2 regions of the Cupriavidus sp. GW822-FHT03E04 genome follow, and region 2 is predicted to be linked to the other one. Evidence: riboswitches for the same ligand, from Rfam matches in the RefSeq annotation. Region 2 holds a riboswitch; the other holds the start of a gene.

Region 1 (15,582 bases), on a different contig from region 2:
GAAATCCTGCACGCCCAGGCTGATGCGGTTGAAGCCAAGTTCGGCCAGCAGCGCCATCTGTGCGTCGCCGATGCGGCGCGGGTCGATCTCGATCGAGTGCTCGCCCTCGGGCAGCAGGTGGAAGTGCTGGTGCAGCGCATCCATGACCCGGCGCATCTCGGCGGGATCGAGGAAGGTCGGCGTGCCGCCGCCCCAGTGCGACTGCACCACCTCGCGCCGCGTGCCAAGCTGCTGCGCCACCAGCGCCATCTCGCGCGCCAGGTAGTCCACGTAGTGTGCGCTGCGGCGGTGGTCCTTGGTGATGATCTTGTTGCAGCCGCAGTAGTAGCAGATGTTCTCGCAGAACGGCACGTGCACGTACAGCGAGAGCGGTGCGGCGGCTTTGGCCGTGTTGGCGGCGTGGGTGGCGCTAGCAGCGCAATCGGCCAGCGCCTGCTGGTAGTCCTGCGCGCCGAAGCCGCCGTGGAAGCGGTCCGCCGTCGGGTAGGAGGTGTAGCGCGGGCCGTTGATATCCATGCGGCCCGCCAGCGCGCGAAAGTCCGACAAGGCATGCCGGTCCGGCGCTGCCGCGCCCCGTCCCGCCGGCTTGCCGGTGCAGGCGGCGCCGCACTTGCCGGAGCAGGTGCGGGATTGGCTCGGGACGGCAACGGGGACGGGCATTGCGTTGGGGAACTGGGCGGGGGCAGTCGCAGCCATGGGGCGGCCTTTGTCGTGGATTCGATGACCCATCGTAGGGCGCGCCGCCCGCGCCTGCGTTGACCGGGGTCAAGCCGCGGCCCATGACATGCCGCGCGCCACGGCGGGAACATGGCCGGCGTCATGCCAGCGTCACCTGGGCCGTATAGGCTGCGCGGCGCTCTCCCCAATCATGCAATTGCTCTGCACCTGGCCTCGCGGATTCCCATGAACGCTTCTTCCCTGATCGCCAACCCCGCACGACCGCCGCGCCGCCGGGTCCTGGCCGCACTTGGCAGCGCCATGCTGGCGCCTGCCTCCTTGCTGGCGCAGGCGCCGCCGCGCCGCCCGCTGGTGATCGGCCACCTGGTGGACCGGGGCGGCGCCCAGGCCGACCTGGCGCGCGACTACCTGGCGGGGGCCAAAGTGATGTTCGATGCGGCCAACGCCGGCGCGCGGGAGCCGCGCGTGGTGCATGTGGTGCGCGAGGTCGACGCCGATCCGCGCGCGGCCACCGCGCAGGCGCTGTCGCTGGTTGACGGGGAGCGGGCTGAATTGCTGTTCGGCCCCAGCGATGCCCTGCTGCCGGTGCTGGCCGCCTCGCCCGAGCTGGCCCGGCGCGGCGTGCAGATCGTGGCGCCGTTGTCAGGCCTGTCGCTCGCGGCGGATCACGTCTGGTACACGCGGGCCGACTACCGCAGCGAGCTGGATGCGGCCATCCGGCAGTTGCGCAGCTATGGCCTCAAGCAACTGGTGCTGGCCGTGGCGCCGGATTTTGCGGCCGGCAGCCTGGCTAGCGGCACGCCGTGGCGGCGCCAGGCCGAGCAGGAGCCGGGACTGCAGGCACTCACGCTGGATGCGGGCAAGGGCAGCGACGCCGGCGCGGTGGCGCAACGCATCGCCGCCGCGCGCCCGGCCGCGGTGATCGTGGCGGGCGATACGCTGGCCTATGGCAACCTCGGCCGCGCGCTGGCGGCGCGGGGCTGGTACGGCTTCCTGGTGGGCTTGTCGGCGGTCAATTCGCTGGCGGCACGCGAGATTCTTGGCGCCGGCTACACCGGCGGCATCGTGTTGACGCAGATCGCCCCCGGGCCGCAGGACCTGACCCTGCGCGTGGTCAAGGAGCACGTGGGCCGGATGAAGCAGTTCCTGGACGAACCCGCCTCGCCGGCCACGCTGGCCGGCTATATCGGCGCGGCCTGGCTGGTGCGCACGGCGCTGGCCGCGCCGCGCGGGGCCACCCCGGCGGACCTGCGGCGCGCGCTGCAGGCCCGCGTCGACGTGGGCGATTTCGTGCTGGATTTCACACACGGCTCGCGCGGCTCGCAGTATGTGCAGCTTGCGGCAATGGGGGGCGGCACGGCACGGTGAGCGGTAGCGCTGGCACCGGGCCGCCCGCGGCTCAGGCGCGCGGCAACACGATGCGCACCCGCAGGCCGCCCTCCGCCCGGTTGGCCAGGCTGAGCTCGCCGCCGTGGCGCGCAACGATATCCGCGGCAATCGACAGGCCCATGCCGACCCCGCCGGTGGCACGGTTGCGCGAGGATTCGAGCCGGTAGAACGGCTCCAGCACGCGCGCCATTTCCTCCGGCGGAATGCCGGGGCCGCTGTCGCACACATCGATCACCACCCGCTCGGGGCTGTCCGCCAGTTCAATGCACGCGCTGCCGCCGTAGCGGTGCGCGTTCTCGACCAGGTTGACCACGGCCCGGCGCAGTTCGGCCGGATAGGCCAGCAGCGGCTCGGCGTCGCCAGACAAGGTGACGTCCTGGCCGACTTCCGTGGCATCGTCCACCACGGCCTGCAGCAAGGCATGCACGTCCACCCGCTGGCGCGGCGCGGCGGCGCCGTCGCGCTCGCGCAGGTAATACAGGGTGGCATCGATCAGACCATTCATCTCCGCCAGGTCCTGGCGCAGGCGATAGCGGACCTGGTTGTCGTCGACGCCTTCGATGCGCAGGCTCATGCGGGTGAGCGGGGTGCGCAGGTCGTGGGACACGGCTGCCAGGAAGCGCGATTGCTGTGCCAGCTGGGTGCGGATGCGCTGCTGCATGTGGTTGAAGGCCTGGGCTGCGGCGCGAGCCTCGGCCGGGCCGCTGTCTTCGTCCAGCGGCGGGGCATGCACGTCCTGGGCCAGCCGGCCGGCGCTGCTGGCCAGGCGCTGGACCGGCCTGGCCAGCAATCGCGCGCCCACCCAGGACGCGGCCACAATGGCGGCGAGCTGGAACAGCTGGCCCAGGCGCGGCGGCCCAAGACCGTGCGTGCGGCGCGGGCGGCGTGGCGGCACTGGGGCCCCGGCTCCGCCTTGGCCGTTGTCCGCGCGCGCCTCGGCATCCGGCGGCGGCGGGAACTCGCCCCGCCGCCCCTCTTCACCCGGGGGCGGGGGTGGCGGCATCTCGTCGCTGGGAACGAAGTTGAACCCGGTATGCCCCGGGCGCGGGAACACGCTCTCGATGACCGTGACGCCGAGCAGGTGCACGGCCAGCATGATCGCGGCCATCACCAGGAACAGCCGGATGAACATGGAGTCGTGGCGGGCCACCCAGCCCGCGCGCTCAGGCTTCGACGGCACCGGTAAAGACATAGCCCTCGCCTCGGACGGTACGGATCAGCGTCGGGTCGCGCGGATCGTCGCGCAGCTTCTGGCGCAGGCGCGAAACCAGCAGGTCGATGCTTCGATCGAAGACGTCGAGATCGCGGCCGCGCGCCTGGTTGATCAGCAGCTCGCGATCCAGCACGCGGTTCGGATGCTCGATGAACGCCAGCAGCAGCCGGAATTCCGCATTGGACAACGGCACCACGGTTTCCTCGCCATCGACCAGCTGGCGCAGCGTGGTGTTCAGGCGCCAGCTGCCGAAGCGCAGTTCATGGCCGCCCGCCGCCGGCGGGCGCTTCACGCCGCCGCCCCGGGCACGGCGCAGCACGGTGTGGATGCGCGCCACCAGCTCGCGCATCTCGAAGGGCTTGGTGACATAGTCGTCGGCGCCGACCTCCAGCCCGACCACGCGGTCGGCCAGCTCGGTGCGCGCGGTGAGCATGATCACCGGCAGGTCGCCGCGCTCGCGGATCTCGCGGCACAGCGTCAGGCCGTTTTCGCCACGCAAAGAGAGGTCGAGCACCACCAGGTCGTAGTCGCGCGTGGCCATGGCGGCGCGCATGGCGGCGCCGCCCTCGGCGCCATCCGCTTCGATGCCAAAGGTGGATAGGTACTCGGCCAGCATGGCGCGGATCTGCGGATCGTCGTCGACGATCAGCAAATGAAGGGGCGAGGCGGGAGAATGGTCCATCGGGTTTCGTCGTGCTTAGCAGCGGTTCGCCGCGTCGTTCGCGGCAGGTTTGTGCGCCGGCATGCCGGTATTGCAGCGGATTTGGGCGGATTGAGGCGGCCCGGCAAGCCGCCGCCGCCAGGGATTCACTCTACCAGCCCGGCGCGGCGGCCTGATAGGCAGGGTGTGGCCGCTTTGTACCGGGCTTGATACAAAGCGGCGCGCCCGGCGGCCCGCTTTGTACGGCATTGCTTCCGCGCGCTGACCAAGCGCTCAAGCAACGGCGGGCGGGCCTTTCTAATATGGCATGTCGTTATCCCGCCGCTTTTGTGCCTGCCAGTTCCTGACCGGCAGGCCACGGCAGCCCGGCGCCCCCGCTATGCTTGAAGCCATCGGCATCACGTCGGCAATCCCGGGCCTCTCCCCGCATGACCTCCATGGAGAATCCTTGTGACCCAGCCCCAAGCCTTGCTGCCCCGCATCCGCGCCTTGTTGTCCCTTGCCGTGCTGTGCGGCGCCTGCGCCTTGACGCTGCCGGCGCACGCGCTGCAAACCAGCCCGCAGGCAGTTGCCGGCCACGGCCGGCCGGTGGCACCCGCATCGCTGCGCGAAGCGCTGGTGCTCACGCCTGCCCAGGCCATCCTATGGCAAGCCGCCCTGGACGCGGCGCGGGAAGCGCATGCGCACGCGCTGGAACTGCAGGCTCGCTTTGTCCGCGAAGGCGGCGGCCCCGGCCAGCCGCAGGGTCCCGAGTCGTCGCTGCGCGCCCGCGCGGAGCGGGAAGACCGCCTGCACGATGCGCTCGACAAGGATCGCCGCGCCGCGCGCGATCGCTGGATCGCATTTGAAGAAAGCCTGGATGCCGGCCAGCGTAAGCGCCTGCGCGACATGCCGGAGGGCCGCTTGGCGGGTTCGCCGCGGGGCGCATTCGGCCCCGGCCCCCACCCTTTCCCCGGCGCCATGGCAGGCCCCATGCCCGGCCGTGGACCTGCGCCCATGCCCTGCGCCTTCGGCGCGAATGGCTCATTCGGCGTACCCGGCGCTGCGGGGCTTCACCAACAAGGAGCGCCAGATGCCCAGTAAGCCCCTCGACCACGCAGGCCCGATAGCCGCTAACGGCGGCCGCCGCCGTTTCCTCGGCGGTGTACTGGGAGGATCACTCGGTGCCGGGTTGATCGGGCTGGCGGGCGACGCCGCCGCGCAACCTGCCACCTGCCTGCTCACGCCGACCCTGACCGAGGGCCCGTTCTATATCGACCAGGCGCTGGTGCGCACCGATATCCGCGATGGCCGGCCGGGCCAGTTGCTGCGGCTCAGGCTACTCGTGGTGGACACCGGCCGCGGCTGCACGCCCGTGGCCGGCGCGCTGGCCAGCATCTGGCATTGCGATGCCGGCGGCAGCTACAGCGGCTACGACCAGGGCAGCATGCCGCCGCCGCCAGCGGAAGGCTCCGGCCCGGGGCAAGGACCGGGCCAGGGCCCGGACGGCGGCGGCATGCACGCCGTGCCGGCCAGTCCCGCCCGCTTCCTGCGCGGCGTGCAACCCACCGGCGCCGATGGCGCCGCGCAGTTCCTGACGATCTACCCGGGCTGGTACGCGCCGCGCGCGGTGCATATCCACTTGAAGATCCATCTCGGCAAGACCGAGGTACTGACCAGCCAGCTGTTCTTCGACGATGCGCTCAGCCGCGAGGTGCATCTCCAGCATGCCGCGTATCGCGCGCGGGGCGCTTCGCCCGTGCAAAACGCACAGGACGGCATTGCCGGCACGCGCCCCAACCTGCTGCGGGTACGCCGCCTGCGGGACGCGGCCGGCACGCTGGAAGGCGAATTCACCCTGGGCATCGCGCGCGCCTGACGGCCACGGGATCTGGCGGATTCCCTAAAAAAAACGCCCCCGGACCCAAGTGCGGAGGCGCTGAACAGGGAAGAAGTCGGGCGTGCTGCCCGGCCACGCCACTCCGAAGGGACGGAACGGCGCGGCGCCTGGTCCATACGTCGGGCCAGGCACCGGCGATGTTAGACAGACATCGGGCGAGGGTCATGTCCCGCTTGTAGGCTAATGTATCGACTTTGTACGATTGGCACCGGGATGGGGCACGAAACGCCTGCCGGCGCCGGTCACGCGGAGGTCTTGCCTGGCGTACCGGGCGTTCCGAGCAAGGCCTTGAGCCCGGCCAAGCGGTCCTTGGGGCTCATGGCGGGCGTTTCGTCCTTGATCGCGGGGGCCTCTTCGAGCTTCATCTCGCCGATAAAGCGCGACGGCTCGCAAGAGTAGGTATCGCGGGCGCGCTTGCGCTTCTTGCACCAGCTCAGGTGCAGGCTGCGCTGCGCACGCGTGATGCCTACATACATCAGGCGGCGCTCTTCCTCGATCTTCTCATCGCTCATGTCTTCGTCTTCGCGGCAGTGGGGCAGGATGCCCTCTTCCACCCCGACCAGGAACACGTGCGGGTACTCCAGCCCCTTGGAGGCGTGCAGCGTCGACAGGCGCACCGCGTCGGGATCTTCCTCGCGGCCTTCGAGCATGCTCATCAGCGCCACCGTCTGGGTCAGCTCCAGCAGGTTCTTGCCCTCGTCGCCAAAGCCATCGGCGGTGTCGAAGCCGGTAGCCTCCTCGCCCTCGCCCGTGGCCTCGGGCTTGGTGCCTTTGCGCTTGAGCCAGTCGAGGAATTCCAGCGTGTTGGTCCAGCGCGACTGGGCCTGGCGCTCGTCGAAGGTGTCGTACAGGTAGGCCTCGTAGTGGATGCCTTCCATCATGTCGTCGAGCACCTGGGTGGCGGGATCGCTGGCCGCGCGCCCGGCAAGGCGCACCATGGCCTCGCAGAACACCCGCAGCGGCTCCAGCTGGCGCGGCTGGAGCTTGCCTTCGATGCCGCCCATCATGGCCGCCTCGAACAACGACACCTTGGCCTGGCCAGCGAAGGTGCCAAGCACTTCCAGCGTGGTGTTGCCCACGCCGCGCTTGGGCGTGGTGATGGCGCGGATGAAGGCGGGATCGTCGTCCGGGTTGGCGATCAGGCGCAGGTAGGCGCAGATGTCCTTGATCTCGGCCTTGTCAAAGAAGCTCTGCCCGCCCGAGAGCACATAAGGAATGCGCTCGCGGCGCAGGATCTGCTCGAACAGCCGCGCCTGGTGGTTGCCGCGATACAGGATGGCGTAGTCGCGGAACTGCGCGCGGCGCTCGAACTTGTGGGCCGACAGGCGGAATACGACCGACTCCGCCTCGTGCTCCTCATCGTTCATCGGGTTGACGGCAATGGGGTCGCCCATGCCGTGCTCGCTCCACAGCTTCTTGTCGAACAGCTTGGGATTGTTGGAGATGACCGCGTTGGCGGCCTCCAGGATGCGCACGGTGGAGCGGTAGTTCTGCTCCAGCTTGACCACCTTCAGGTCGGGGAAATCGGTCTGCAGCAGCTTGAGGTTGTCCAGCGTGGCGCCGCGCCAGCCGTAGATGGCCTGGTCGTCGTCGCCCACCGCGGTAAAGGCCGGCGCGCGCAGGTGCGAGCCGCCGGCGAGCTGCTTGAGCAGCTGGTACTGGCAGGCGTTGGTGTCCTGGTACTCGTCCACCAGGAAGTAGCGCAGCCGGTTCTGCCAGCGCAGGCGCACCTCTTCGTTGCGCGCGAACAGCTCGGCCGGCAGGCGGATCAGGTCATCGAAGTCCACCGCCTGGTAGGCATGCAGCGTAGCCACGTAGTTGCGGTAGATCAGCGCCGCCTGGTGATCGTCGGGGTTGTCGGCCTGGGCGATGGCGGTCTCGGGATCGACCATGCCGTTCTTCCACAGCGAGATGGTGCTCTGCACGCTGCGGATCAGCTTCTTGTCGGTGGAGGCGAGCTGCTCCTGCACCATGCCGAAGCAATCGTCCGAGTCCATGATGGAAAAGCGCGGCTTCAGGCCCACGTGCTCGGCCTCGGCGCGCAGGATCTGCACGCCCAGCGAGTGGAAGGTGCTCACCGTGATCTGCTTGATGGGGATGCGCTTGCCCTCGCGCGTGGTCTTGCCTTCCATCAGCTTGGCGATCCGCTCCTGCATCTCCTTGGCGGCCTTGTTGGTGAAGGTCACCGCGGCGATGTGCTTGGGCTGGAAGCCCTTGTCCTCGATCAGGTGCGCGATTTTCTGCGTGATCACCCGGGTCTTGCCCGAGCCGGCGCCGGCGAGCACCAGGCAGGGGCCGTCGAGGTAGCGAACGGCTTCGGATTGGGCAGGGTTGAGTCCGTGGGTCATGCGAGGGCTGGTGGTGGTGCTGGGTGGCGGAATGGCCGGCAAGGCGGGCGCGGGCTTTTACGCATGGCAAAGGCAGCACATGCATTGGCGCGGCCAAGGCCGCGGGTGAAGCCTGCGGCACAGCAAAAGCCATCGGAGCCGCAGATGTTAACACGCCGGCCAGCCGGCCCGCGGCTGCGCCCGGGCTGGCGCGCGAGCGCGTTGACAAGCCCCCGAGGCTGGCTGTAGAGTCGCGCCATCCGACCGGGAGAGCGCGCAGATCTTGCGCCGCCGAAGGGGTATCACCCGAAAACTCTCAGGCACCATGGACTGGTTGGATCGGCTTGCAACATGCACACGATGCACGCCGTACTCTGGAGAGCGGCACCCGCCACTGATCGATTCCGTCGACAGCCTTGGTGAGCGTGCCCACCGAAGGGGCGCGCAAGGTTTGGGTTTCCAGCAATTGGGATCCCGCCTTGTAATCTCTCAGGTATCGAGGACAGAGGGGTCATCCGCCGCAGCGGATCTGGCAGCGCTATGGCGCGCCGAATCCTGCGGCGGATGGCCCTTTTTCGTTTTCGAACCGAGATTTGCCTTCCCCCGAGGATTCCATGACGCTCCAGGCCACGCCCCTCAACGCTATCCACCGCGCCCTCGGCGCCCGCATGGTCGACTTCGGCGGCTGGGACATGCCGGTCAACTACGGCTCCCAGATCGAGGAACACCATGCTGTGCGCAGCGATGCCGGCATGTTCGACGTCTCCCACATGTGCGTGGTCGACCTCAATGGCGAGCATGTGCGTACCTTCCTGCGCGGCCTGCTGGCCAACAATGTGGACAAGCTGCAAACGCCGGGCAAGGCGCTGTACTCCTGCATGCTGGATGAGAAGGGTGGCGTCATCGACGACCTGATCGTCTACTTCTTCGCCGAGGACCACTTCCGCCTGGTGGTGAACGCTGGCACCGCCAACAACGATATCGAATGGATCGCCGCACGCAACGCCGCCACCAATAGCGGCGTGCGCATCACGCCGCGCCGCCACGACAATGCGCCCGACGGCGTGGACCCGCTGGCCATCGTTGCGGTGCAGGGCCCGAACGCCCGCGCCAAGGTGTGGAGCGCCTTCCCCTCGACGCAACCCAGCGAAGCCCTGAAGCCGTTCAACGCCGTCGTGGTGCAGGATCCCGCCCTTGGCGAAGTCATGGTGGCACGCACCGGCTATACCGGCGAAGACGGGTTCGAGCTGGTGGTGCCAGCCGAGAACGTGGCCGGCCTGTGGGAAAAGCTGATCGCCGAGGGCGTGCGCCCGGCGGGCCTGGGCGCACGCGACACGCTGCGCCTGGAGGCCGGCATGAACCTGTACGGCCAGGACATGGATATCCACACCTCGCCGCTCAACGCCGGCCTGGCCTGGACCGTGGACCTGCAAAGCGAACGCGACTTCACCGGCAAGGCGGCCCTGGTCGCCGGCGGCAAGACCCAGCAATTCGTCGGGCTGATCCTGCGCCCGGCCAACGGAAAAGCGGGCGGCGTGCTGCGCGCCCACCAGAAGGTCATCACCCCTGCTGGCGAAGGTGAAATCACCAGTGGCACCTTCAGCCCATCGCTGTCCCAATCCATCGCTTTTGCCCGCGTGCCGCTCGACGTTACGCTCGGCGCCGAGGTGCAGGTCGAGATCCGCGACCGCAAACTCGCCGCGACTGTGGTTAAACTGCCGTTTGTGCGCAATGGCAAGGCACTCGTGAGCTGAACGCTCGCACCGGTCACAGCGCGCCCGCCGGCGGTTACCCCGTCGAACATCGACACCCCCCGGCGGGCGCTGAATAACAAATTGAATCTGGAGCAATCCCATGAATTTCCCCGCCGACCTGAAATACACCGAGTCCCATGAGTGGGTGCGCGTCGAAGCCGACGGCACGCTGACCATCGGCATCACCGACCACGCGCAGGACGCGCTGGGCGACATCGTCTTCCTGGAACTGCCGGAAGTGGGCAAGTCGGTCGGCGCCGGCGACGCGCTGGCCGTGGTGGAATCGGTCAAGGCCGCATCCGACATCTACGCTCCGGTGGCAGGCGAAGTGATCGCCATCAACGACGCCGCCGCCGCCTCTCCGGAAAGCGTCAATGCCGACGCCTTCGACGCCTGGCTGTTCAAGCTCAAGCCGGCCAACAGCGACGACGTGAACGGCCTGATGTCGGCCGACGCCTATAAGGCCAACGTCGGCGCCTGATGCCAGATCGTCATTCCCGCGCCACGGGAATGACGGATAAAGACTGCCGCGACGCGGACCGGGCCGACCACCCGCCGCACCGCTCTCACGAGATTCTTGCCATGAACGCCCCCCTGCCCATGACTGCCGCCCAAGTTGCCCGGCCCACGCTGGCCGAACTGGAGGCGCGCGACGCCTTCGCCTCCCGCCATATCGGCCCCGACGCCGCCGAACAACAGCACATGCTCAAGGTGCTGGGCTATGACAACCGCGCCGCGCTGATCGACGCCGTCATCCCCGCCGCCATCCGCCGCCGCGACGGCATGCCGCTGGGCGAGTTCACCGCACCGCTGACCGAAGAAGCCGCGCTGGCCAAGCTGCGTGGGCTGGCCAGCAAGAACCGCGTGCTCAAGAGCTTTATCGGCCAGGGCTACTACAACACGCTGACCCCGGGCGTGGTGCTGCGCAATATCTTCGAGAACCCGGCCTGGTACACCGCCTACACGCCCTACCAGCCCGAGATCTCCCAGGGCCGCCTGGAAGCCATGCTGAACTTCCAGCAGATGGTGACCGACCTGACCGGCCTGGACATCGCCAATGCGTCGATGCTGGATGAAGGCACGGCGGCTGCCGAAGCCATGACGCTGCTGCAGCGCGTCAACAAACACGCCTCCACCACCTTCTATGTCGCGGATGACGTGCTGCCGCAAACGCTGGAAGTGGTACGCACCCGCGCGCTGCCGCTGGGCATCGAAGTCAAGGTCGGCCCCGCTGCCGAAGCGGCCGGTGCCCATGCCTTCGGCGTGCTGCTGCAGTACCCCGGCGTGAACGGCGATGTGGCCGACTACCGCGCCATCGCCGACGCGGTGCACGCCGCTGGTGGCCTGGTGGTGGCTGCCGCCGACCTGCTGGCGCTGACCCTGATCGCCGCGCCCGGCGAGTGGGGCGCCGACGTGGCAGTGGGCAACTCGCAACGCTTTGGCGTGCCGCTCGGCTTCGGCGGCCCGCACGCCGGTTACATGGCGGTCAAGGATGCCTTCAAGCGCTCCATGCCCGGCCGCCTGGTGGGCGTGACCATCGACGCGCAAGGCAACAAGGCATACCGCCTGGCCCTGCAAACGCGCGAGCAGCATATCCGCCGCGAGAAAGCGACGTCGAACATCTGCACGGCACAGGTGTTGCTGGCTGTGATGGCCTCGATGTACGCCGTGTACCACGGCCCGCAAGGCCTCAAGCGCATCGCCCAGCGCGTGCACCGCCTGACGGCCACGCTGGCCGGCGGCCTGGAACAACTGGGCTACGCGCGCACCAACGCCACCTTCTTCGATACGCTGACGCTGGAAACCGGCTTCAACACCGAAGCCCTCCACGCCTCGGCCACCGCGCGCGGCATCAACCTGCGCCACGCCGGCGCCACCCGCATCGGCATCTCGCTGGACGAGACCACCTCGCGCGAGGACGTCGTCGCCCTGCTGGAAATCTTCGCCCACGGCAAGCCGGTGCCCAGCTTCGATGCACTCGAAGCCGCCGCGCAAGACGCGTTCCCGGCCGGCCTGGCGCGCCAGAGCGCCTACCTGACGCACCCGGTGTTCAACACGCACCACGCCGAGCACGAAATGCTGCGCTACCTGCGCATGCTGGCCGACAAGGACCTGGCGCTGGACCGCACCATGATCCCGCTGGGCTCGTGCACCATGAAGCTCAACGCCACCAGCGAAATGATCCCGGTGACGTGGCCCGAATTCAGCAAGATCCACCCGTTCGCGCCGCTGGACCAGACGGTCGGCTACCGCGAGATGATCGACCAGCTCGAAGCCATGCTGTGCGCCGCCACCGGCTACGCCGCGGTGAGCCTGCAGCCCAATGCCGGCTCGCAAGGCGAATACGCCGGCCTGCTGATCATCCATGCGTACCACGCCAGCCGTGGCGAAAGCCACCGCGACATCTGCCTGATCCCCTCCTCCGCGCACGGCACCAACCCGGCGTCGGCACAGATGGCCGGCATGAAGGTGGTGGTGGTGGCCTGTGACGAGAACGGCAACGTCGACCTGGAAGACCTGGCGAAGAAGGCCGAGCAGCACAGCAAGAACCTCGCCGCGATCATGATCACCTACCCGTCCACGCACGGCGTATTCGAGCAGGGCGTGCAGCAGATCTGCGACATCGTGCACAAGCATGGTGGCCAGGTCTACGTGGACGGCGCCAACATGAACGCCATGGTCGGCACCGCCGCGCCGGGCCAGTTCGGTGGCGACGTGTCCCACCTGAACCTGCACAAGACCTTCTGCATCCCCCACGGCGGTGGCGGCCCGGGCGTTGGCCCGGTGGCGGTCGGCGCGCATCTGGCTGACTTCCTGCCCAACCAGGACAGCGTGGGCTATCGCCGCGACGACCATGGCATCGGCGGCGTGTCCGCCGCGCCGTTCGGCTCGGCCAGCATCCTGCCGATCTCGTGGATGTACATCGCCATGATGGGCTCGGCCGGCCTGACCGCCGCCACCGAGAACGCCATCCTGGCCGCCAACTACGTGGCGCGCCGCCTGTCGCCGCACTTCCCCGTGCTCTACACCGGCCAGCACGGCCTGGTGGCGCACGAGTGCATCCTGGACGTGCGCGCGCTGCAAAAGACCACCGGCATCTCCAACGAGGACGTAGCCAAGCGCCTGATGGACTACGGCTTCCACGCCCCCACCATGAGCTTCCCGGTACCGGGCACGCTGATGATCGAGCCGACCGAGAGCGAGGCCCTGCACGAGCTGGACCGCTTTATCGACGCGATGATCGCCATCCGCGCCGAGATCGCCCGCGTGGAAGACGGCACCTTCGACCGCGAGGACAACCCGCTGAAGAATGCGCCGCACACCGCCGCGGTGATCACCGCCGACGTGTGGGAACACAAGTACACGCGCCAGGAAGCCGCCTACCCGGTGGCCGCGCTGCGCACGCAGAAGTACTGGCCGCCCGTTGGCCGTGCGGACAACGTGTACGGCGACCGCAACCTGTTCTGCGCCTGCGTGCCGATGAGCGAGTACGCACAAGAGTAAGCTGGCATGAGGCCGGGGCCACCGCGCGTTGCGGCGGCCCCGGCGCATCGCCCTCGCGCTATGCTCTGTGTGGATGCGCGGCCACCCGGCCGTGCCCGGAATACGGAGCACGCATGTGGAATCTCAGCGCCCCATGGTGGGAATTCGTCCTGCGCGGACTGATCGTCTACGGCAGCCTGCTGGTGCTGCTGCGGCTGTCCGGCAAGCGCCAGATCGGGCAGCTCACCTCGCTCGACCTGGTGCTGCTGCTGGTGCTGTCCAACGCCGTGCAGAACTCCATGAACGCCGGGGACAACTCCGTCACGGCCGGGTTGATCCTGGCGGTGACGCTGGTCGGCGCCAACCTTGTACTGGCGTGGCTGAGCTGGCGCAGCCGGCGCTTCGAGAACGTCGTCGAGGGGCGCCCGCAGGTATTGATCCACGACGGCATGGTCTTCGGTGACGTGATGAAGCGCGCTTTCGTGACCCGCGACGACCTGCGCAAGGCACTGCGCCATGCGGGGTGCGAGCGCGTTGCCGATGTGCATTTCGCGATCCTCGAGAACGACGGCACCATCAGCGTGCTGGTAAAGAAAGACGCGCCACCCGCGCCGCCCAATGCGGCGGGTTCGCTGTGGCGCGCCCCCATCAATCAGGACACGGACGCGCCGGTCTGATCCCGGCGCGAGCCAACCCCAGGAGCCTACCGTGGCTGTCAGCGTCTTCGACCTGTTCAAGGTGGGCATCGGCCCATCAAGCTCGCACACCGTTGGTCCGATGCGCGCCGCGCTGATGTTCGCCCAGGGCCTGGCGCGCGACGGCCTGTTGCCGCAGGTGGCCAGCGTGCGCGTGGAGCTGTATGGCTCGCTCGGCGCCACCGGCCGCGGCCACGGCACCGACAAGGGCGTGATCCTCGGCTTGCTGGGCGAAGCGCCCGACACCATCGACCCCGACACCATCGACTTGCGACTGGCCGCGCTGCGCGCCAGCCGCACGCTCTCTCTGCTGGGCACGCATCCCGTGCCCTTCGTGGAGAAGGAGCACATCGTCTTCTACCGCCGCGAGGCCATGGCCGAGCATCCCAACGGCATGAAATTCCACGCCTTCAACGCTGGTGGCGAGCGCATCCGCGAAGGGCGCTACCTGTCGGTGGGCGGCGGCTTCATCATCACCGCCGGTGCGGCCAATACGCATATCCTGGAGGCTGACCAGCAGTTGCCGCATCCGTTTCGCAGCGGGCGCGCGATGCTGGAGATGGCAGCCGCCAGCAAGAAGAGCATTGCGCGGCTGATGATGGAAAACGAATGCGTGTGGCGCAGCGAGGCCGAGGTCAACGCCGGCCTGCTGCAGATCTGGGCCGTGATGCAAGCCTGCGTGGCACGCGGCTGCCGCACCGACGGCGAGCTGCCCGGGCCGTTCAAGGTCAAGCGCCGCGCCCACGACCTGTTCCGCAACCTCACCGAGCACGCCGAGCGCGCGCTGGCCGATCCGCTTTCGGTGATCGACTGGGTCAACCTGTATGCGATCGCCGTCAACGAGGAAAACGCGGCCGGCGGCCGCGTGGTCACCGCGCCCACCAACGGCGCCGCCGGCATCATCCCGGCCGTGCTGCATTACTACGACCGCTTCGTGCCCGGCGCCAACCCGCAAGGCGTGATCGACTTCCTGCTGACAGCCGGCGCCATCGGCATGCTCTACAAGCTCAATGCCTCGATCTCCGGCGCCGAAGTCGGCTGCCAGGGCGAGGTCGGCGTGGCCTGCTCGATGGCCGCCGGCGCCCTGGCCGCCGTGATGGGCGGCACGCCGGAGCAGGTGGAGAACGCGGCCGAGATCGGCATGGAGCACAACCTCGGGCTGACCTGCGACCCGGTCGGCGGGCTGGTGCAGATTCCCTGCATCGAGCGCAACGCCATGGCCTCGGTGAAGGCCGTGAACGCCGCGCGCATGGCATTGCGCGGCGACGGCATGCACTATGTGTCGCTCGACTCCGTGATCAAGACCATGCGCGAGACCGGCGCCGACATGAAGACCAAGTACAAGGAAACGGCGCGTGGCGGCTTGGCGGTGAATATCGTGGAGTGCTGAGGCCGGCCCGCCAGCGCAAGCGAATGCGCGCTTTCTGCTACGCTTGCCGGGCATTCATCCCAATCCAATCCGATCCAACTGGAGTCCGGCATGGTCAAGATCAGCTTTCTCTA
Region 2 (15,582 bases):
ATGGCCGAGCACCTGGCGGGGTTGACCTTCGAGCCCGCCACCGGCGCGCCCGGCTATGCGCGCCTGCTGCAGGGAGGGCGGCGGCCGGCGCAGACTGCGGACGGCTGGATCTGCGCACTACCGTACACGGACCGCCACTGGAAAGCCTTTTTCCACGCCGTGGGCCGCGATGACCTGGGTGACAAGTACAACATCGCCAGCCGCGCGCAGCGCAACGCCCATATCCGCGCGCTGTACCAGCACCTCGCGGAAATCACGCCGACCCGGACCACAAAGGCGTGGATGGCGCTGTTCGAGACGCTGGATATCCCCGCCACGCCGATCTATGCGCCGGACGAATTGCTGGCGCATCCCCACCTGGAGGCGGTCGGGCTGTTCCAGCAGACCGAGCATCCCACCGAGGGCCCGTTGCGCGAAATGCGGCCCACGACGCGCTTCTCCGCCACACCGCTGTCGTTGCGCCGCCACGCGCCCACGCTGGGCGAGCACACCGATGAAGTGTTGCGCGAAGCCGGGCTAGCCCCTGAAGACATCGCCCGGGTGACGGGCGGCCGGAACGCCGCCTGAAGCGGGACGCAAACAATAAAGGAGACATTGCATGAACTTCGCACTGGAAGAAGAGCACCAGATGCTCAAGGATCTGGTGGCGCGCTTTGTGCGCGAGCAGTTGATCCCGCTTGAAGCGGGCGTGCTGGCCCGCGAGGCAGAGGGCGGCCAGCTCACGCTGCTGGCGCAGGAGCAGGACAAGCTGGACGGACTCTCGCGTGAGCTGGGCCTGTGGGGCCTGGATGCGCCGGCCGAGATGGGCGGTGCCGACCTGCCAGTGGTGGCCATGGTCGGCGTCAACGAGGAACTAGGCAAGACCGTCACACCCTACGACCTGCCGCCCGATTCGCCGAACCTGCGCATGCTGCTCAAGACCGCCGACGCGGCCCAGCGTGCGCGCTACCTGGAACCGTACGCGCGCGGCGAGACCATCTCCGCCATCGCTATTTCCGAGCCCGGCGCCGGCGGCGACCCGGCCATGATGACCACCCGCGCCGAACGCGACGCCGACGACTGGGTGCTCAACGGCCGCAAGATCTGGATCAGCCGCGCTGCCCGCGCCGACTGGACCATCGTGATGGCCGTGACCGACAAGGCGCGCGGCGCCCGCGGCGGCATCTCCGCTTTTCTGGTCGACCGTGGCACGCCCGGCTTCAAGGTAGAACGGCGCATCCCCATGATCGGCGGCGCCTCCACCTACGAGGTGGTGCTGGAGGACTGCCGCGTCGCGCACACGCAGCTGCTGGGCGTGGAAGGCCAGGGCTTCGCGCCGATGCAGGCACGGCTGTCCAGCCGGCGCGTGCAGATGGCGGCCTGGTGCATTGGCCGCGCCCAGCGCGCGCTTGACATGCTGTGCGAGTACGCGCCGCAGCGCCGCACCTTCGGCGCCGCGCTGGCGGACCGGCAGGCAATCCAGTGGTGGGTGGCCGATGCCGCCACCCGCATCCACGCCTGTCGCCTGATGACATACGAGGCCGCGGCGCGCATTGACGCCGGCGACGAGGCGCGTACCCAGGTCTCGATGATCAAGGTATTCGCCACCGAGATGGCCTGGGACGTGATCGACCACGCCATGCAGGCCTTTGGCGCGATGGGCATGACCAAGGAAATGCCGTTGCAGCAGATGGCCAACGAGACGCGGTTGATGCGCATCTACGAAGGCCCGTCCGAAGTGCACCGATGGGTTATCGCGCGGGATCTGCTTGGCCTCAAGCGTTAGCCCGCCGCCAAAGCGAACCACGGAATCACTGACGCACCCGCACTGGCGGAACCCACTGCCAGGCGCAAGACCAAGGAGACAACATGACCCGAACCGTGAACTGTTCCCGGCGCCGCTTCGCTGTCCTGGCAGGGACCGTCCTTACAGCGAGCCTGGCAGGCGCGCCGTTCGCCGCGCTGGCGCAGCCGCTGGCATTTCCCACCCGGCCGATCCGCTTTATCGTGCCGTTCCCGTCCGGCAGCGGTACCGACATGACCGCCCGCATGTTCGCCAAGAAGATCGGCGAGCTGACGGGGCAGGGCGTGGTGGTGGAGAACAAGCCGGGTGGCAACGGCTTTATCGGCGTGCAGACGCTGCTCAGCGCGCCGGCCGACGGCTACACGGTGTTTATCGGCAGCAACTCCACGTTGTCCACCAATGCCGCCACCTTTCGCAAGCTGCCTTACGATCCGCTGACCGACTTCACGCCCATCACGCTGCTCTCGCGTGGGCCATGCCTGATCATCGTGCCCGCCAGCTCGCCGTACCACACGCTCAAGGCGCTGGTGGAGGACGCGCGCAAGCGGCCCGGCGCGCTCAACTACGGCACCGGCTCGGTGTCGTACACGCTGTACAGCGAATGGCTGAACGAGCAAAGCCGCATGAAGACCACTGCCGTGCCCTACAAGGGCGCGGGCGACGCGATCAACGGCGTGATGGCCGCCAACGTGGACTTCGCCGTGGTGGATGCCAGCGGCGCGATTGAGCTGGTCAAGGGCGGCAAGGTGCGCGCGCTGGCTTACACCGCGCCCCAGCGTTCGCCGCTACTGCCGGGCGTGCCGAGCGCGGCCGAAGCCGGCGTGCCGGACTTCCTGGCCTACAACTGGGTGGCAGCGGCGGTCTCCGCCAAGACACCTGCGCCCATTGCACAACGCCTTGGCGAACTGTTTGCCCAGGCCGGCGCCGCCGACGACGTCAAGGAGTACTACCAGCGCCAGTCCACCTCGCTGATCCTGTCCACGCCGGCAGAACTTCGCGACTACCAGAAGGACGAGATAGCGCGCTGGAAGCGGCTGGCAGCGATCGCGAAGATCGAGCTGCAGTAAAAAGAGAGCGCGGGGCGGAGCGGAGGGGGATCATGCCCCATTCGCTTCCTCCCCGCGCCGCCCTCTCCCTCCGGATTCCGAGGCAAAAGCTTAAGCCTTCACAACTTTGACGACGCGCGTAGCCCCGGGGCGGCCCGATAGCGGTCTTCGCGAGGGCTGGCGGTGTTCGTGGAGTGGTTCGAGGCGCTGATGCGGGTGTATCTGGACGCCTGACGCTGCGGCTACAGCTACAGCTACAGCCAGCGCCAGATGCCCGCGGCCCAACCGGCGAGCGGGATATGTGCCCAGGTTGCTGCGAGCCAGACGACGAGGCCGCCCAAAAGCGCGTGCAAGCCGAACCCGCCGAGCCGCGCACGGCCAGCGGCAATCGCCGCGAACGGCAGATAACTCGTCTTGGACTCCCATGCGGGCCAGAGATCGGGCTGGAGCTGCTCCTTTTTCCGGTCCTGCAGCGCGGCGCCGACGAGCGCGAGGATGACCATAGCCGCTGCGATCATGATGTTCTTGGCCACCGGAAACACCGCGATGTGGCACAGCCCCCAAAGTGCGAACGACCACATCATTGGGTGGCGCGTCACCGCGAACACGCCGCGCGCTGCTTCCGGGAACGCGCCGAGCCGACCGCCGGTGGGAAGCGCCGGGTTGCGGATCAGCGAACCCATCAGGAGGACCGACGCGATCAGCATGACCGTGGTCACAGCCGCCCAGAGGCCGTTTCCTACCGGCCATAGTGGTGCCGTCAGGGGCGCCTTTCGGTATGCCAGGATCAGCCAGCCGAGCGTCAAGACTGCAATCAGCGAATAAACGCCCTGGAACCCGGCTTCGCCAAGTGCGCGGACCAAACCCCTGCGCAGCGGATGGGACAAGAGAAAGTGGCTGCCCACGAAGGCGACTGCCGCCACCGCAACTGCGTTGGTGCTTCCCATTGGCCCGGCTCCTCAAGTCATATCGTTGGCTGACCGTATTGCCCCATCGCAATTCAAGCCGCCATCGAGCAGTCGGGCATTTTGCCTTTGTTCCCTATGCGGCAGCCAGTATTGAAGATTACTACTTGGGTGTCGCGAAAGCCAACGCGGCCACCCCACCGTTTGGCTGCCTCCTACTCCCATTAAATATCAATCAATAAAATTGAACAAGTTATCCGACTAACTCATCACATCGTCAGCCGGCGCTGCCATAAAGTTCAACCCATGGACGGATCGACGCCAAAGACGACGTTCTAAATAATTCAACCAGATAGCCAAATAGCCAAGGAGAGAAATCATGACCAACGCCAAGCTCGAAGTCCTGACCCCGCAAAACAGCCAGCTGATCTTCATCGACCACCAGCCGCAGATGGCCTTCGGCGTGCAGTCGATGGACCGCCAGGCGATGAAGAACAACGCGGTGGGCCTGGCCAAGGCGGCCAGGATCTTCAATATTCCGACCACCATCACCACGGTGGAGAGCGAGTCTTTCTCCGGCTATACCTACCCCGAACTGCTTGACGTATTCCCCGGCCAGCAGACGCTGGAACGCACCTCGATGAACTCGTGGGATGACCAGAAGGTGCGCGACGCGCTGGCCGCCAACGGCCGCAAGAAGATCATCGTGGCCGGGTTGTGGACCGAGGTCTGCAACACCACCTTCGCGCTGTCGGCGATGCACGACAGCGACTACGAGATCTACATGGTGGCCGACGCTTCCGGCGGCACCAGCAAGGAAGCGCACGACTACGCCATGCAGCGCATGGTGCAGGCCGGCGTGGTGCCGGTGACCTGGCAGCAGGTGCTGCTCGAATGGCAGCGCGACTGGGCGCACCGCGACAGCTATGACGCCGTGATGCAGCTGGTCAAGGAACACTCGGGCGCCTACGGCATGGGCGTGGACTACGCCTACACCATGGTGCACAAGGCCGCGCAGCGCACCGCCACGCCGCACGCGTCGATCGCCCCGGTTCCGGCCCGCTGATATTCTCGGCCTGAACCCGCAGGGAAATTTCCCAGGCAGTCAGACTAGTGCTAAAGTTCCGAGCCATGCCACTTGGTATTACCTGGCGGCATCATGCAAAGTTGATATCGGGAGAGACTGCCTGGCCAAGCGCCGGGCAGCGCCGAAGGAGCAACCGCCCCGGAAACTCTCAGGCAAAAGGACCGGTATCACGTTTGAACTCTGAAGAACCCCGGCGCTCGTCAGCCGGCGGTACCGAAGGAGCAAGCGATCCCCGCCACCCCCAAAGTGGCGTATCGTGAATCTCTCAGGTCAAGGACAGAGGGGGCGTCTTTTGCGCATGCTGCGCAAGAGGCTCCCATCCGACGTCCTGGAACCATAGAGATGAAATCAATTGCCGTTATCGGTGGTGGCATCACCGGCGTGACCACTGCCTACGCGCTCGCCAAACGCGGTTTCTCGGTCACCCTGCTCGAAAAACACCGCTATGCCGCCATGGAAACCTCGTTCGCCAACGGCGGCCAGCTTTCCGCTTCCAACGCCGAAGTCTGGACACACTGGTCCACCATCCTCAAGGGCATCAAGTGGATGCTCAAGAGCGATGCGCCGCTGCTGGTCAACCCGCGCCCGAGCTGGCACAAGCTGTCCTGGTTCGCCGAGTTCATCGCCGCCATTCCCCATTACCGCAAGAACACCATCGAGACCACGCGCCTGGCGATTGCCGCGCGTGACCACCTGTTCTCCTGGGCGGCGGCCGAAGGCATCGATTTCGACCTGAAGAAGGAAGGCATCCTCCATATCTATCGCGACAAGGCGGGTTTCGAGCATGCAGGCAGGGTATCGAAGCTGCTGGCCGAGGGCGGGCTGGAGCGCCACGCGGTCACGCCGGAAGAAATGCGCGCCATCGAGCCGACCCTGGCCGGGCAGTACTACGGTGGCTATTTCACCCAGAGCGACTCTACTGGCGACATCCACAAGTTCACCAGCGGCATGGCCGCGGCTATCGACCGCCTGGGCGTGCGTTGCCTGTACAGCCAGGATGTCCAGTCGGTCAGCACTGACGGCCGGCAGGTCACCATCGTCAGCAGCGACGGCCAGCAGGCCGAATCGCGCGTGTTCGACGGCGTGGTCGTCTGTGCCGGCACCGCCAGCCGGGCGCTGGCGGCCAGCCTTGGCGATCGCGTCAACATCTATCCGGTCAAGGGCTATTCGATCACCGTCAACCTGAACGACGCGCAAAGCCAGGCGGCCGCGCCCGTCGTGAGCCTGCTCGACGACGAGACCAAGCTGGTCACCAGCCGCCTGGGCGTTGACCGCTTCCGCGTGGCGGGCACGGCGGAGTTCAATGGCTACAACCGCGACATCCGCGCCGACCGCATCCGTCCGCTGGTGGAGTGGGTCAACCAGTGCTTCCCCGGTGTCAGCACGCGCAGCGTGGTGCCCTGGGCCGGCCTGCGGCCGATGATGCCTACCATGCTGCCGCGCGTGGGCCGGGGCCGTGCGTCCTGCGTGTTCTACAACACCGGCCACGGCCACCTGGGATGGACGCTGTCGGCGGTCACTGCGGACATGATCGGCGATGTGGTGCAGCAAGCCATGGGCGCCAGGCGTGCGCATGGCGTGCAGGACTCGGTGGCGCTGGTGACTCCGTAAGGGGCCGGACGCGTTACGCGCCAAGCGCGGCCATATTCTCCACCCGCAAGGTCTGCGGGACCGACAGCGAGATATCGGCCGCGCGCAGCCGCTTCAGTATCTCGAACAGCAGGTCGCTCTTGGTCGCGGTGGCGATCCGCGGGCTGCCTACGTAGCCCGTCACGCTTAGCGTGATCCCGTTCGGCGCCAGCTGGCTGAACGTGACGGATGGCGCGGGCTTGTCGAGAATCGCTTCATTTTCCCGATAGGAGTCGAGCAGCAGTTCGCGCACCTGTTCAGGATCGATGTTCAACGGGAAGGTGAGCAGCAGCGTCGCGACGCCTTGCGTGCTGTTGCTCATCGTCACGTTGCGCAGGTTCTGCGAGATCAACTGCGAGTTGGGCACGATCACGGTCGAGCGGTCGCCCAGCAGGATCTCCGTCGCGCGCACGTTGATGCGCTTGATGTCGCCCTCCACGCCGCCGATGCTCACCATGTCGCCGACCTTCACCGGGCGCTCGGTCAGCAGGATGAGCCCCGACACGAAGTTCTTGACGATCTCCTGCAGGCCGAAGCCAATACCCACGGACAGCGCGCTGACGATCCAGGCCAGGTTTTCCCACCTGACGCCCAGCAGCGACAGCGTCAGCAATACGATCAGCACATAGCCGATGTTGCTGAACAGCGTGATGAGCGATGCGCGCAGGCCCGCTTCCATGCAGACCTTCGGCAAGAGTTCCGCGTCCAGCCAGCGCCGCACCGAGCGCAGCAGGTAGGTGCCGACCGAGAGCGCGATGACAGCGTTCAGGATGCGGTCGGGCATGATGTTGAGGCTGCGCAGCCGCTCGCCGCCTAGCATCGTCAGCAGGCTGTTGAGCAGGTCGCTCGGCGTGGTGCCGAAGCCGCCGGTCAGCAGCGCGATGACGGCCACCAGGAGCAGCAGGCTGGTGCCGATCCCCGAGAGCACCGTCGACGCCTGCGCGAGATGGCTGTCCCCGAGTCCGAATAACTGCTTGATGACCTTGCCGCTTGGATGGTGCGCGCTGAACACGCTTTCGCAGACGTCGCGGGTCAGTTGCGTCAACAGGTACAGGCTGCACAGGACGATGTCGATCCAGACAAGCTCGTAGGTCAGGAAGCGCGCGAACGTGATGTAGCCGATCAGCAGCGCCATCAGCGAGGCGACGACCGTCACCGTTACGCCAGCGTGGATCAGGCCGGCAAAGGTGGAGCGCGATTCAGGCCGCTCGCCCGCAGCGGCGAGCTTCGTGCGCACGCGGTTGGCGCGCAGCAGCGCCGCGCCGATTGTCAGCACCACCACAAGCGACACCAGGCCGCGGCCTAGCAAGGTCACCTGCAGGCTTGTGTCCGCGGTCCGGTTGAGTTGCTCGAGTGTGCCGGCGATCAGCAGCAGGCCCGCGAGGACACTAGGGAACGGACGCATCGCCAGCGCGACCTTGTCGGCGAGCGCAGGCACGCGCCATGAGGGATGGCGCGTGCACAGCAATGCCCGTCCCAGGCCCGCGATCAGCGCGCTTGTCAGCGTCAGCTTGCCGAGTTCGCTGATCAGGTCCTGCACCTGAGCTGGCAATTCGTAGTGCGGGGCGAAAGCAAAACACACAATCTGTACCGCGATGGCGGTTGCCGCAACCGTCGCGAGTGCCGTTGCAAGCGCGAGTGCGCTGCGCCGCAGCCGGCTCTCGGGCAAACGGGTCAGACAGAACCATGCCAGCGCCCGCTCGATCAGCCGCCGGCCGATGGTCCAGGCGCCGATCGCAAGCAGCAGAAGCAGGGCGGTGATTGCCTGCCGCCCGGGCTGCCAGGCCAGGTCCCACAACGGGGTAACTTGCCCCATGAACGCGTTTAGCCGCTGCTGGTCCTCCTGGCTTGGCGCGAACAACGGCTCCCAGAATGCCATGCTGAGAATGCTGGCCGAGCGCAGCGCGAGCTGGTTCTTCAAGCGGCTGCGCTGCAGCTTGGCGATCTGCTCGGTCAGGTTGGTGACATTGCCCTTGACCTCGGCCGCTTGCTTCAGTCCGCTGTCCAGTTGCGCCTTGCGCGCGTTCAGGTCTGCCCTCTGCTGTGCGACTGCAGCGGCCTCCGGTGTGGTGCCGGCGGCGGGTGGCGGCCCGAGCACGTCGAGCTGTGCCTGCAACTGCGCACGCTGGGGCGTGAGCGCCGCGCTCAGCTTGTCGACGTCGCCTGCCAACTGGTGGATGGCGTCATCCAGCCCTTCGAGCTGCGTGCCGCTGGTGGGCGACGATGCCAGTTGCTTGATGCGGTCCTGCTCGGTCTGGAGCCGTTTCAGCTCGGCAACGGCATCCGCGCGCGATGGCGGCCTGGTCGCGGGAGCATCCGCATTCGCGGTGGTGTCGGCGGCTGCCGCGGCCGGAAGCGCTGTGGGGATCAGGTGCAATAGCGCAACCAGCACAAGGCTCAGCGCGAGCCTGGGGAGTTTGCTCATAGAAAGAGATAGATCCTTACTGATCGGCTTGCCGGGCCGGCAATCGCGCAGGTTCGCGTGGATTGCCATGGCTCGTCAGACGGTCGATGACCGGCGGGCGACGATCAGGATGTTGGGCGGCCGCGCGGCGATCGAGATGGGAGTCGATCGGAGCGCCAGGGGCGATCTTGCCGGCGTGTGCTCTATAGTCCGTCGGACTATTGGCGATGCCGCGTGATTGGCACGCCGCTTGATACGGGAGAATTGCCTGAAAGAGTTTGAATTATACAGAAGGCATCGCGCGCCCTTGGTTTTCAGCAGGCAACAGGCGCTTGCGTCACTCGACCTGTACCATCCAAGGTTTCACGCGAGCTGCATGCAAGCTCTGCTATTCTTGGTCAGCCGCGGCTGCCGCGGCGTGGGTTTTCATGGTGGTGGTTTATTCCCGTGTGAGATCATGTCCGTCAACGCCAATGCCTCCATCTCGCTCGCAGCCCCTGTATCGATTGACGCATTCGGGTGCGCCGCGGAAAAGCTCTCCAAGGATCAGAAGCTCGCCGGCAGCGAGATCCAGTTTTTCCGCAAAAGCTCGCCGGGCGAGAAGGCGAGCCAGGTTATCACTTCGGCGTCGAATCGTGGCTTTCTGGTCGGGGTTTCGCTGTGCACCGGACATCGCCGCCGGGTGTTTCATGAGCGCCGCGCGAGTACCCACGAATTTGAAAGGAACTCCATCTATATCCGGAATTTCTTTGAAGACTATAAAGCCGATTTTTATGGTTATTTCGATTTCATCCTGCTGGAGATTTCCCGCACCTTTATCGAGCGCACCAGCGCGGAACTAGGCCGCTCGCGCATCCTGGGGCTGCGCAGCGCGGCGGGAGAGCAAGACCAGGTACTGGCGCATCTCGCCCAGGCGGCGGCGCCGGCGCTGAGCCACCCCGGGATGGCCAGCAAGCTGTTCGTCGATCAGCTGGGCTTCACCATCGGGACCTATCTCGTCGAGCACTATGGGAATGGATCCGTCGCGACGCCCAAGACAAACCGGTTGCTGTCGCAACGCAGCGTGGCGATGGCCAAGGAAATGCTGATCGCCAAGATCGATGGCGATCTGTCCATTGCGGACGTCGCCGACGCCTGCAACCTGTCGCGTAGCCATTTCACCCGTGCCTTCCGGGATACGACTGGCCAGACACCCTATCAGTGGCTGGCGGCCCAGCGCCTGGAGCGCGCCCGCGGGCTCCTGCGCGAATCAGGACTCTCCCTGGCGGAAGTGGCCGTGGCTTGTGGCTTCTCCGATCAAAGCCATTTCACCCGCGTGTTCTCGCAAGCGGTCGGCGTCTCTCCCGGCAACTGGCGCCGCAGGGTTCACGCCTGACGCGCTGGGCGCAAGGCCAATGCGTCGGCGCCGATGCTAGCCGGTGCCGAGGCACAAAACAATTGTCCCTTGGTATGGGTAGACGGCGCCCGCTGTGCTCCACACAATGCGGCTGTGCCACTGTTGGCATTACCACCGTCAGTGCCTGAGCAACTTGCGACCAAGCCATGAATGACTCTCAAGCCGGCACTGCCGGCACGCCTGCCGCCGAGCGCGGCAGCGCCGGTGCAGCCGGCTCGCCGTGGAGCCCGCTGCGGCACCGCACTTTCCGGATGCTATGGATCGCCACGGTGGCGTCCAATGTGGGCACCTGGATGAACGACGTGGGTGCCAGCTGGCTGATGACCTCGCTCGATCCCGATCCCCTGATGGTCGCCCTGGTGCAGGCAGCGGGCAGCCTGCCGATGTTCCTGTTCGCCCTGCCGTCCGGGGTGCTGGCCGATATCGTCGACCGGCGCAAGTACCTGATCTTCGCGCAGCTTTGGACGCTGGTCGTGGCGACCACGCTGGGTGTGCTTGCGCTTACCGGCCTGGTCAACGCCCATGTGCTGCTGCTTGCCGCGTTTTTGCTGAGTACCGGCGCGGCGATGAGCTCGCCGCCGTTCCAGGCCATCGTGCCGGATCTGGTCGACAAGGCGGACTTGCCGCCGGCCATTGCGCTGAACTCCCTGGGGATCAACATCAGCCGTGCGATCGGCCCTGCGCTGGGCGGCTTGATCCTGTCGTTCTCCGGGCCCGCGGTGGTCTTTCTGCTCAACGCGCTGTCGGTGCTGGGCGTGACGCTGGTGCTGTATCGGTGGAAGGCCGAGCCCGCCCGGCGGAACCTGCCGTCCGAGCATTTCTTTTCGGCCGTGCGTGCCGGCCTGCGGTACGTGGAGGCCGCGCCGCTGCTGCGGGTCGTGCTGGTCAGGGCGGTCGCGTTCTTTCTCTTCGGCAGTGCCGGCTGGGCGCTGCTTCCGCTGGTGGCCAGGCGGGAACTGGGCCTCGGTCCGGGCGGATATGGCTTGCTGCTGGCCAGCATCGGCCTGGGCGCCGTCGGTGGCGCCCTTGTGCTCCCCAAGCTGCGCGGCCGGGTCTGCGCTGATCGCATGGTGGTGCTGGCAAGCCTGCTGTTCGCGCTGAGCTTGCTCGCGCTGGCCTATGTGCGGCATTTCTGGCTGCTGGCAGCCGCACTGCTGTTTGCCGGGCTGGCTTGGATCGCGGTATTGTCCACGCTCAATGTGGCCGCCCAGCGCAGCGCCGCGGGCTGGGTCAAGGCACGCGCGCTGGCGGCTTACCTGACCGTGTTCTTCGGCGCCATGACTGCGGGGAGCGCGCTATGGGGCAAAGCCGCCGCGCTGCTGGGCATTCCCGTCGCCCTGGTGCTGGCGGCAGCGGGGCTGGTCCTTGCATGCGCCACTGCACTGCGGTGGCGACTGGGCATCTCGCCGGAACTGGACCTGGCGCCTTCAGGTTTTCTGCACCCGGGTGCACTGGACGTGGCCCACGACCGTGGGCCGGTGATGATCTGCGTGGAGTACGAGGTTGCGCGCGAGGATACGGCAGCGTTCGCCAAGGCCGTGCAGGAGATGCGCCGGATTCGTCGTCGCAGCGGTGCGCTGTCCTGGGGTGCCTACGAGGACCTGGCCGCGCCCGGACGCTTTATCGAGACCTTCCTGGTGGAGTCGTGGCTGGAGCATCTGCGCCAGCACGAGCGCCACACCATGAACGACAAACTGATCCAGACGCGTGTGCATCGCTTTCACCGCGGTGCCGCGCCGCCCGTCGTGCGCCACCTGGCAGCACCGGACGGCAGCTGACCACACCTGCGCCGGATCAGGGCGGGGTGGCGTCCAGGCGCGGCAGCAGTTGCCTGGACAGCGCCAGGATCAGCAGGATCACGAGCACGCCGCTGATGGCGAACAAGGCCGGAATGCCGGCCGTGTCCACCAGGCGCGCGGCCAGCAGCACGCCAAGGCCCTGGCCGGCGAACAGGCAGAACGCAAACAGGGCGACGGCGTTCGCGCGTTGCGAAGGCGCCATCTGCGTGGCGGCGGTTTGCATTGCATTCAGGACGATGTAGTAGCCACAGCCCGCGCACAGGCACCCCGCGGCGATCCAGAGCCAGTGTTGCCCAAGCGCAATGCAGGCCATCCCCACGCCAAGCAGCGCGGCCGCCAGCCTGGCCAGGCGCTGCCGTCCCATCCTGCGAATCAGCGCCGGCGCGAAGCCGGCGTACAGCAGCCCGCCTATGCCGTGCATCGACGTGATGGCGCCGGCCGCTGCCAGGGACAAGGCAAAGCGGAGCTTGAGGTAGGTCGGCACAAAGGCGAACACGCTCGGGCAGAGCAAGCCCAGCAGCAAGGTCATGCCGAGTACCCGGCGCACCCATGCGGATTTCAGCAGGGTTGCTGGCCCCGGCCGCGGGCCGGGTGCCCCGCGCTGCCAATAGCCGGCCGTTTCATCGCGGCGTGCCAGGCTGGCCAGGATCGCGGCCACGCAGGCGAAGCCGGCCGCCAGCAGCGCGAAGGCGGCACGCCAGCCCAGCGCATCGGCGACGAGCCCGGATACCCATTGGCCGGTCATCAGTCCGCAGATCGTGGCCACCGAATAGCGCGCGAGCAGGCTCTGCCGCGAGACCAGTGGTTCGGTGTCGCCGAGGCGCGCCAGGCAGATCGGGATGACGCCCGCGGCTGCGGCGCCGGCCATGGCGCGCAGCACCACCAGCCATTCGAAGCCTGGCGCCAGCGACTGGCTGAAATTGGCAACGGCGCAGGCCAGCAAGGCAGCCGCGATGACACGCAGCTTGCCGTAGCGCTCGGCCAGGGGCCCGTAGATCAGCTGGAATGCGGCGTAGGCCAGCATGAAGCTTGTCACCGCCACACCGGTCTTTCCCGCGGAGATCCCAAAATCGCGAGACAAGGCCGGCAGCAGCGTGTCGGCAGCCCGGATGGAGGCGGCGGCAAAGAAGCCGCTCAGGCCCAGGGCAAGCCGCTCGCGGCGCATGCCGAGTCCCAGGGGCATCACGCTTTCGGACATCGTCTTCAGTCCCCTGGCTGCGGCCCGGAATTCGCGCTTCGCGCCAGCACGTTCCCGATGCAACGGATGATGTCAGCTTCCATGAACGGTTTGCTGAGAAAACAGACAGCGCCGATCGCCTCGGCGCGTTGCCGGTAGCGCTCCTCGGGGAAGGCCGTCATGAAAATCACTGGCGTGGAAAACCCGCGTGCGCGGAGGTGTTCGCAAAGCGCGAAGCCGTTCATCGCGGGCATCTGCACGTCGGCGACCAGGCAGGAAATGGCATCGATGGTGTTTGACTGAAGCAGATCGTTCCCGCTCGCATAAAGCTCGACGCTCATGTTGAAGGAGCGGAGCAGGCTTCCCAGGGCTTGTCGGACAGCAGCATCGTCGTCGACGATGGCGATCACCGGGGTAGCTATCACACGATGTTCCTCCTTTTGTCATGAGCGGTGACGAAGCGGTCGGAGGCCCCCATCGCTTGCTACGAGGATATCGCGCTGTCGCACTCAGTGGAATCATACGGTGGTATTGTCGGCATCGGTCAGGGATTCCCCCCGGGCGCGCAGGGGAGGGCGGTCCGGCCGCGCCGTCCCCACCGTGCTTTCAGGCCAGGCCTGGTCCGCGCGGGCAAGGCCTGACGAGGCCGGGGGTAACACCAAAGTATGAGACGGCGACACCGGCGCACGCCTCCTCTACAGCGGATTGCTCCTCCTGGGCGCAATATACTCTGAGATTCCCAGCTTTCATGATGCGGTCCCAGGTCCGATGAATTCGTTGCGCAGCTATAAGCTCGAGTATTTGCTGGACGGTGAGATCGCGCTGCTTCGCGGGACCGCCGCCGGATGCTCGCCCGTGCTGCTTTCGCTCGCCGGCCCGGCTGCCAGCGCGGCTGGCGTACGGCGACGCCTCGAGCACGAATACACCTTGCGGGACCTGCTGCGATCCGATTGGGCAGCGGTCCCGGTGGCATTGATCCGCTATGACCGCAGGCCGGCCCTGCTCGCGGCCGACGAGGGAGGCTTGCCGCTGGCCCAGATGCTTGGCCAGCCGTTCCCGCTGGATGCCTTCCTGGAAATCGCAATCGCCGTGTCCGCCGCGATCGCGGCCATGCACGAATCTGGCATCGTCCACCGGGACATCAAGCCTGCGCATCTCCTTGTCGCACCGAACCGGGAACGGGCCTGGATTACCGGGTTCGGTATCGCCACCGTCGCATCGTCCGGCACTTTGCCAGCCGCGGAACCCCAGATGCTGGCGGGAACCCTGGCCTACATGGCGCCCGAGCAGGCCGCCAGGGGCGAGTCGGCGGTCGACGCACGGGCGGACCTCTACGCGCTGGGCGTGATCCTGTATCAGATGCTTACGGGTGTCCTGCCGCTCGAAGCCAGCGAGCCGGTCGGCTGGGTGCACAGCCATTTCGCAAGACTGCCGGTGGCGCCGTGCGAGCGCAACGACGCCGTTGCGCCAGTGTTGTCGGCCATGGTGATGCGGTTGCTGGCCAAGGCGCCCGAGGAACGCTACCCCAGCGCGAGCGCGCTTGCCAGCGAACTGCGGCGGTGCCTTGCGGCGTGGCGCAACCAGGGCAGCCTGGATCTGGTCGCGAGCGCTCCATTGCCTGACTCGCCGGATATCCAGGGCGATGCGCCGGGTTTGCTTGCCGAGGGCCTGCAGCGACTACCGCCAGAAACAGGCGCCTTGCTGACGGCCCTGTCTTGCCTGGGCAGCACGGTGCCGGCGGCAACAGCGGCTCAGGCGCTGGGTGTCAGCGAGGCACGCCTTGGCGGCCTGTTGGCCGAAGCCGTGGCCGGGGGCTACATCGTGGTCGGCGACGCCTGCTATCACTTCGCCCACGAACGGGTCCAGGAGGCGGCCTATGCCTTGATCCCGGCAGCTGATCGCCCGGCCTTGCACCTGCGGCTTGGCCGCCGGCTGGCGCAGCGGGTGGAGCACGGTGACAACAGCGGTGACAACAGCGGTGACAACAGCGGTGACATCGGCGGTGACATCGGCGAAGGCAGCCGCGACGGCGGCGTCTTCTGCGCGGTTGATCAGTTCAACCGGGCAGTCGGCATCCACCTCGATGGCGGCGAGCGGCTCCAGGTTGCCCAACTGAGCCTGGAGGCCGCACTTCGCGCGATGAAGACAACCGCCTACGACCGCGCCAGTGCCTATTTTTCCGCCGGCGAGCGATGGCTGCCAGACGGGGCATGGGAGACCCATCACGCATTGGCGCTGGCGTTGGCGATGGGGCGCGCCGAGTGCGAATTCGTTGGTGGCCGGCTCGGCGCTGCCGCGGCCAGTTTGCTGGACCTGAGCGCCAGGACGCGGACACCCTATGACCTGGCGGCGGTCA

The links. Region 2 has a riboswitch for glycine ahead of AC1RQC_RS10165 (D-amino acid dehydrogenase). Riboswitches for the same ligand answer to the same signal wherever they lie in the genome.
Region 1: linked by a shared signal. The riboswitch ahead of gcvT (glycine cleavage system aminomethyltransferase GcvT) and the one ahead of AC1RQC_RS10165 (D-amino acid dehydrogenase) in region 2 are both predicted to bind glycine.

The regions. Positions count from the first base shown of each region.
Region 1 is NZ_JBXANI010000018.1:133,213-148,794, forward strand. Features, by position in the region: gene hemN (oxygen-independent coproporphyrinogen III oxidase) at 1-696, opposite strand, end outside; gene AC1RQC_RS25605 (ABC transporter substrate-binding protein) at 904-2,046, shown strand; gene AC1RQC_RS25610 (ATP-binding protein) at 2,078-3,259, opposite strand; gene AC1RQC_RS25615 (response regulator) at 3,231-3,962, opposite strand; gene AC1RQC_RS25620 (hypothetical protein) at 4,392-5,024, shown strand; gene AC1RQC_RS25625 (dioxygenase family protein) at 5,014-5,799, shown strand; gene AC1RQC_RS25630 (UvrD-helicase domain-containing protein) at 6,063-8,168, opposite strand; glycine riboswitch at 8,403-8,490, shown strand; glycine riboswitch at 8,512-8,663, shown strand; gene gcvT (glycine cleavage system aminomethyltransferase GcvT) at 8,762-9,901, shown strand; gene gcvH (glycine cleavage system protein GcvH) at 10,002-10,382, shown strand; gene gcvP (aminomethyl-transferring glycine dehydrogenase) at 10,484-13,405, shown strand; gene AC1RQC_RS25650 (DUF421 domain-containing protein) at 13,519-14,061, shown strand; gene AC1RQC_RS25655 (L-serine ammonia-lyase) at 14,093-15,469, shown strand; gene AC1RQC_RS25660 (EthD family reductase) at 15,560-15,582, shown strand, end outside.
Region 2 is NZ_JBXANI010000006.1:208,327-223,908, reverse strand. Features, by position in the region: gene AC1RQC_RS10190 (CaiB/BaiF CoA transferase family protein) at 1-567, shown strand, start outside; gene AC1RQC_RS10185 (acyl-CoA dehydrogenase family protein) at 599-1,765, shown strand; gene AC1RQC_RS10180 (Bug family tripartite tricarboxylate transporter substrate binding protein) at 1,849-2,850, shown strand; gene AC1RQC_RS10175 (NnrU family protein) at 3,084-3,776, opposite strand; gene AC1RQC_RS10170 (hydrolase) at 4,114-4,800, shown strand; glycine riboswitch at 4,899-4,995, shown strand; gene AC1RQC_RS10165 (D-amino acid dehydrogenase) at 5,164-6,432, shown strand; gene AC1RQC_RS10160 (DUF3772 domain-containing protein) at 6,446-8,875, opposite strand; gene AC1RQC_RS10155 (helix-turn-helix domain-containing protein) at 9,231-10,229, shown strand; gene AC1RQC_RS10150 (MFS transporter) at 10,397-12,028, shown strand; gene AC1RQC_RS10145 (MFS transporter) at 12,045-13,232, opposite strand; gene AC1RQC_RS10140 (response regulator transcription factor) at 13,253-13,636, opposite strand; gene AC1RQC_RS10135 (ATP-binding protein) at 13,995-15,582, shown strand, end outside.